DNA from 3 places in the Trichococcus sp. genome. Region 3 is predicted to be linked to each of the others. Evidence: riboswitches for the same ligand, from Rfam matches in the RefSeq annotation. Region 3 holds a riboswitch; each other region holds the start of a gene.
What was found. A riboswitch is a leader RNA that binds a small molecule or an ion and turns the genes downstream of it on or off. The one in region 3 is predicted to bind thiamine pyrophosphate.

Region 1 (2,266 bases), on a different contig from region 3:
CAACTCGGCGATCTGGCCGTTCAGCGCATCCACCAGCAGCGATCCCACGCAAGATGCCGAGGCAGCCAGAGCGGCAACCTTCAGATCAAAGCGTTTGTAGCGGAAGGCCATGAACACCAATTCCGCAAACAAGCCCTGCACCACGCCGGAAAGCAGCACGGTCAGACCCCAAGGCGAACCCAACAGGAATTCTCCTGAAGCTGCGGCGATTTCCGCCAACAGCGCCACACCCGGTTTGCGGATGATAAAATAGGCGACGGTTCCGGCGATGAACCACATGCCGTAAAGCAGCTGATCAAGGTGCAGACCCAACGGCTGCACTGCGTAATAGACCGTCCCCCACAGGATGTAGACGATCCCGAATGCGATGGCGATGACGATCGTCACCAAAATATCTGTCAGTTTCAATTCTTTTTTCATTTTTTCTGTCTCCTCTTTATGTTTTATTTTTATTTTTATTTTTCCAACGGCACCGGCCAGGTCTCCATCCGGTAGCCCATTTCCCAAAAAGCGTATTCGTATTGGCTGCTGATGATGAAATGCGCTTTCATCCTTTCGCGGTCCGCCTCGCTCACGGCTACGGCGATTTTATCCAGATGCGCAATCTGTTCATCCACCCGGTCCTGGAAATCCTTCCCGCCATAGGTAGCGATCCATTCCTGATAGATCGGTTCTTCCGGCGCCGCGTCCTGGAAGGCGTCCCCGATTTCGGCGTAGAGCCAATAGCACGGCAGCACGGCAGCGATGACGTCCCCCAGATGGCCCGCGTGTCCGGCCCGGTAAAGGTGGGAAGTGTAGGCGTAAGTGGTCGGCGCCGGTTTGAAAAACTCTTTTTCCTCCGCGGTGATGCCCAGCAGTTTTGCAAATTGTTCATGCAGGCCGATTTCGGCGCTGTACGTATGCTTCGCGAAGTCGGCGAATTGGTTGGTCGTCTCGATATCCGGCGCTTTGGCCGCGCCAAGCGCCAAAATTTTGGCGAAGCGCGTCAGGTAATAGGAATCCTGCTGGATGTAGAAACGGAAATTCTCCAAAGGCAAGCTGCCATCCCCGATCCCTTTGACGAACGGATGCACCATGCTGGCCGCCCAGATAGGTTCGACCGCTTGGCGGATTTCTGCTGAAAATGTCACTGCTTTCCCTCCATATGTTGGGAGCATCCGCCAGGTTCTGATCCATCCGGACGGCCGCTCTTATTTTTTGCAAACAAAAAACCACTCTCTTCCCAACGGAAAAAAGTGGTTGTACGTTCCTTAGCTGATAGGGACTTACTTGGCCAAAAAGAGGCCGCCACTTCCCTACGCTGGTACAAACCAGATCAGGTTCTAAGGGTCTCGAAGTCCTACTTCGATCTCAGCTTTTTGGCGGACAGTCATCCGCCGGTAAAGCACCCCTAGTGGTTAAAAAGAATATTCAGTTCGTTTGCTGTTGTTCTAATCGTATCATAATTTTTCAGGAAGTCAACTCACTGTTGTCCTGCTTATCGGTTGATGATGTGCACAACAGAAAAAGCTGCCCCAATGAGGCAGCCTTTTCTGTAAGTGAAATCCACATGATCAAATTTGGTGGGTTACGCTCCGTATTTTCCAAACAATGCTTGTCCATCCGCTTCAAAAACCTGCAGTGCCTGCAATGCCAAATCTTTGTTAAGCATACTGTTCAGGACATCCGGAGGGATCGTGGCAGTATGAGCGCCCGATTCCAAAGAATCGATGACTTGTTGGGAATTTTTGAAGCTCGCTGCCATGATTTTGGTCTTGTATCCTCTGGCATCGATGAATGTCCGCATGGAACGGATCGCTTTGAATGGATCGATCGCATTGTTCAGCATCCTGTTCACATAGGGTGCCAGATAATCACATCCTGCGGCGGCGGCCAGGATCCCCTGATCGGCAGAATAGATCAGTGTACCGAGGATATCTCTCTCCGGATCATCCTCTTTCACTTTTTTGATTGTTTCCAATCCTGCTTTTGTAACGGGAATCTTTATCGAAAGTCGATGATTTGCATCAAATGTCTTTATTGCTTCATAATCGGCAAACATTTCTTCAGCAGTCGTACCCAGCAATTGCACAAAAAGTTCCGTCGGCTCCAAAGCCAATAAATCTTGTAATTGTTTGAAGCGACTGCCGGAACCGGTCGACAAAATCGTCGGGTTGGTGGTGACTCCTTTCAGAAATCCGCTGTTCAAAAAACTTCCGATTGCTTTGATGTCGTTAGAATCTATGTACATAAGCGACTACCCCACAGTTTCAGTTATTTTGATGAT
Region 2 (2,266 bases), on a different contig from region 3:
CCGGCGTTTCGCCTGAATTGGAGATGGCGATCACCAATTCATCCTGTTTGATGATCGAGCTGTTGATGATCATCAGATGGGAATCCGTAACCCCCGTGGCATTCAGACCCATCCGGATCAAGCGTTGCGCCAATTCAGCGGCCGTGAACCCGGAACTGCCGATGCCGTAGATGACTGTTTTGTTTGCGTTTTTGATCCAATCGACAACCGTTTCGATTGCCCGATCCTCAATCATCTGATTGGTTTCATCGATGACTTGCGTATAATAGCCATAAATATCATCATAGACGGTCGGCATTTCTTTCGACGGCTGATAGCTCGCCAATGATCGCAGCGCAATCTTCATATCCACAAACCCATCGATGTTGATCCGTTTACAGAACCGTGTGATGCTGGACGTCGAGGTATCCACTTTCGCCGCCAAATCCTTGATGTTCATATTTTTGATGGATGCTTTGTTCTGCAGAATGTAATCCGCGATTTTTTTCTCGTTCCCGGAAAAAGCGGAATATTGGTTTTGGATCTCTTCGATGATTGTCATTTTTCGTTGCCTCCTCTTGCTTTGCGTAGCCGCCAAAAGCGCGCTCCGCATTTCTTGACTTCGCCTCTTTCCCTTCGCTGATAGAATAACACATGAAAATGGTTTTTTTCAATTATTATTTTAAGAAAATAATTTTCATAGGTGTTTCGATTGGAGACACTTTTGGACAGCAAAAAGCCGCCCTCTTCCGAGAGCGGCTTGCTGTTTATGCGGATGTTTTAGATTCTGTTGCGATCCAACACACTTCTTTTTTCCATTTCCAGGATGATGAAATAAGCCATACCCGCTCCGATGGCGGAACTGATCGCGAAGCTCGGCAAAAAGAGCATCAATGCGGCTTCCATGCCCATAAAGAACTGCGCCAGCAAAGTGCTCGCCAACGACCCCAGGATTCCGGTGCCAATCCATTCACCCAGTGCCGCGTAACCGAGCTTTTGCGTTCTGGCATAAAACAGACCTGCACAAATAGCCCCGATCATGCTGCCCGGAAAGGCAAAGACGGTCCCTGTCCCCAACAAGTTGCGCAGCACGGAAACGCCGAAGGCCTGAAGGACGGCATATCCGGGTCCTAACCAGACAGCAGTCAATACGTTCAGCAGATGCTGCATCGGTGCTACCTTTGCAATGCCGATCGGGATGACAAAGATGCTGTTGCTGACTACCCCCATGGCGATGATCAAGGCAGTGGTGACTAATTTTTTTGTGTTCATAATGTTTTCCCCTTTTCAGTTTGATTCATTCCTTTTGAAGCCTGATCTATGCGAACCGTTTCCCCCTCCCTGAATTGAATGAAAATAAAAAGACACCTCCCCTGAGATGTCTTGGATATACGTACGGACTCCAGACCAAGCTCAGTTCCCTCCGCCAGTACGAACTGGATCAGGTTTGAAGGGTTCCGGCAATGCCGGTCTCAGCGCAATAGCGCACCCCTACTGAAAATAAAAAACGCTATATGATCTGATGCGAAAATCAAAAAATATAACGTTATGATGTCTATTTATCATTTTCCGCCAGAAGACTCCCACCTCTAGGAATGAAAAGGGCACAGCCCAATGAGTAGGTGGGCGATGAATGGCGGTAGGCGTCAGCCTATTCTTTTCGAAAAATCTTGCTACTAAAGAAGGCCCTCCCATTCGACTGAGAACAAACGTTCGTGTATAATAGGCGACAGAAGGAGATGACTGGCAATGATGATCCACAAAGCCTACAAGTTTCGGATCTACCCCAATCAGGAACAACAAATCCTGATTGCCAAGACCATCGGCTGTTCCCGCTTCGTGTTCAACCGCTTCCTGTCCGAATGGAACAAAATCTATAAGGAAACAGGAAAAGGACTGAGCTACAACGCTTGTTCCGCCAAGTTGACGTTGCTGAAAAAAGAAGAGGGGACACTCTGGCTGAAAGAGGTCGACAGTACCGCCCTCCAATCTTCCTTGCGGAATCTATCGGACAGCTACGACCGCTTCTTCAAGAAACAGAACAGCTACCCCCACTACAAGAGCAAAAAGAATCCGGTGCAGTCGTACACGACCAAGCATACGAACGGAAATATCGCGATTGTCGGGAACAAGTTGAAACTCCCTAAATTGGGGCTGGTTACATTCGCCAAGAGCCGGGAACCCGAAGGGCGTATCCTGAACGCCACCATTCGACGCAATCCGTCCGGAAAATATTTCGTGTCCATCTTGTGCGAAGTCGAAACCCACCCCACTCCCAAAACAAACA
Region 3 (2,266 bases):
GGGATCGATTACGTTATCCATCTGGCCGGCAATCCTTCACCCGATGCTATTTTTGACGATGAGCTTATCGATTTGAACTACAAGATGCCCTTCTACCTGTTCAAGGAATCCTCCAAGTACGAAAACTTCGTCAAACGTATCATCTTCGCCAGTTCCATCCATGCCGTCAGCGCTTACCCGAAAAATGTGCAGGTTCACGTCGATGAACCTGTCCGTCCGGGCGATATTTACGGCGTTTCGAAAGTCTATCTGGAAGGATTGGCCAGTCACTTCGCCTTTACCGAAGGCCAAGAATCCATCGGCATCCGCATCGGTAATTTTGATGAAAACCTCGATGAGCCGATCGTCGACGAAGCGGGATTGGCCGAATACCTGTCTCCACGAGACCTTTGCCATTTAGTCGACTGCGCCCTCAAAGCTAAACTTGTTGAGCCGTTCCTGTTGGTGAACGGGCTATCGGATAACCGCTTCCCACGCTTGGACATCTCACAGGCCAAAACTGCCCTCGGTTATCGGCCGAGCGATGATGCTTTTGTGCTGAAGGGCTATTTCCAGGATGACAACGGCGACCCGGTCGAACTGTCCGAAGAAGATTAAGGATCCTCCGATTTGGGAAGACTTATATTATTTTTACGATTCTGCGTATATCCGCGAGCAAAGTTCTATTGAAGAGCCGGAAATGAACTGATATGATGTTCATTGGAGACAATACAAGTGTCAGATAGACGGAAGGAAGTACACTGAATGGCGAAAAAGAACAAAGGCAACCAGATCCAACGCAGAAATGTGAAACCAACAATACCGGAACTGCATAAAAACAATACTGGCGCGGTAACCAATAAAAAACTGCCGGTCGACGAAGATCCGAAATTGCAGAATTCATTCAATTTTACGATGTACGGCATGCTGATCGGGGCTTCAATCGGTTATTTCGCGGGCAACCTGACTTATGGCTTCGGTATCGGCATGCTGACCGGTGGCATAATCGATTCCTACATGAATACGCAGAAGAAAAAGAAGCGCGAAGCCATCCTGAAGGCGCAAGCCGAAAAAGAGCAGAAATAGTTCATTTCACACAAGTGTTTAGCCATTCTGGCATAGTCCGGGATGCGGCTTTGTGCACCGTGCAACTTGCATAAAAAAATCAACTATAGTAAAGTATAACTTAACTGAATAAACCGTTTCACAAAGGGGGGCCGTCCGCGGCTGAGATTGAACATAGATTCTGACCCTTCGAACCTGTTCGTTAGTACGAGCGTAGGGATTGTGATTGAGAATTGAATTTTATTCTCCTCCTTTGTTGATGGTATGTATCGCCCAATAAAGGAGGAGTTTTTTATGTCAAAAAATCTGAACATCTGGATCGAAGGAACCATCATTGCTGCCTTGGCGACCGTGTTGTCCCTGATTCCTTTCAATATCGGCCCAAGTTTTTCCGTAACGGTGGGAGCACCAGTCATGATGCTTTACTGCCTGCGCCGTGGTCTGATCCCAGGCTTCTTCGCCAGTTTCCTGTGGGGCGTGCTGCACATTCTGATCGGGACGGCCTATATTTTAACGCCGCTGCAAGGTTTCATCGAGTACTTCATCGCCTTTGGTTTCACTGGTTTGGCGGGTCTTTTCACGCCGAAAGTGCAACAGGCGATTGCGGATCAAAATAAAAAAATGCTCTTGTGGAATGTCTTTATAGGCACTGTCGTCGGGACTGTCGGCCGCTATTTCTGGCACACGATCGCCGGCTACTATTTCTGGGGATCCTACGCGCCTGAAGGCTGGAGCGCATGGTTCTACTCCATCACGCTGAATGGCGCCAGCGCCTTGGCGACCGGCGCATTCACCATCATGGTGCTGGCTATCATCGCCAAAACCAATCCGCAATTGTACGTTCCGAAAAAATCAGTCCGCGGATACTGATTCTGTGCCGGAACAACCGTTGTTCATGAACTATGTCGGCTGGTTGCATCCGCATTCGACCGGAACAGCCGGCACTTCGCTGATTTCTCGGTTGTTTGCGTCCGCGTCCGGCTGGAACAGCCGACACTTCGCGGTTCTCTCGGTTGTTTGCTTCCGCGTTCGTCCGGAACAACCGACACTTCGCGGAGAGCTCGGTTGTTTGCTTCCGCATTCGGCCAGAACAGCCGACGCTTCGTGGATCTCTCGGTTGTTTGCGTATGAACGCAAAGAGAACAGCCGACAATCCATGACTTGATCGCCCAATTTGGACCGGTAACCCGGTCATGAAACATCCACTTTTAATTACAGAAAA

Region 1: it holds a riboswitch for thiamine pyrophosphate, as region 3 does, so the genes downstream of both, tenA (thiaminase II) here and thiT (energy-coupled thiamine transporter ThiT) in region 3, are expected to answer to the same signal.
Region 2: it holds a riboswitch for thiamine pyrophosphate, as region 3 does, so the genes downstream of both, thiW (energy coupling factor transporter S component ThiW) here and thiT (energy-coupled thiamine transporter ThiT) in region 3, are expected to answer to the same signal.

The regions. Positions count from the first base shown of each region.
Region 1 covers NZ_JBSQPW010000027.1:7,308-9,573, forward strand. The annotation lists gene ACTCCX_RS08690 (ECF transporter S component) at 1-420, opposite strand, end outside; gene tenA (thiaminase II) at 456-1,130, opposite strand; TPP riboswitch at 1,276-1,402, opposite strand; gene ACTCCX_RS08700 (transaldolase family protein) at 1,568-2,230, opposite strand; gene ACTCCX_RS08705 (PTS glucitol/sorbitol transporter subunit IIA) at 2,237-2,266, opposite strand, start outside.
Region 2 covers NZ_JBSQPW010000023.1:59,235-61,500, forward strand. The annotation lists gene ACTCCX_RS07910 (MurR/RpiR family transcriptional regulator) at 1-541, opposite strand, end outside; gene thiW (energy coupling factor transporter S component ThiW) at 760-1,251, opposite strand; TPP riboswitch at 1,381-1,482, opposite strand; gene tnpB (IS200/IS605 family element RNA-guided endonuclease TnpB) at 1,729-2,266, shown strand, end outside.
Region 3 covers NZ_JBSQPW010000001.1:90,962-93,227, reverse strand. The annotation lists gene ACTCCX_RS00395 (NAD-dependent epimerase/dehydratase family protein) at 1-597, shown strand, start outside; gene ACTCCX_RS00390 (hypothetical protein) at 745-1,065, shown strand; TPP riboswitch at 1,180-1,281, shown strand; gene thiT (energy-coupled thiamine transporter ThiT) at 1,339-1,914, shown strand.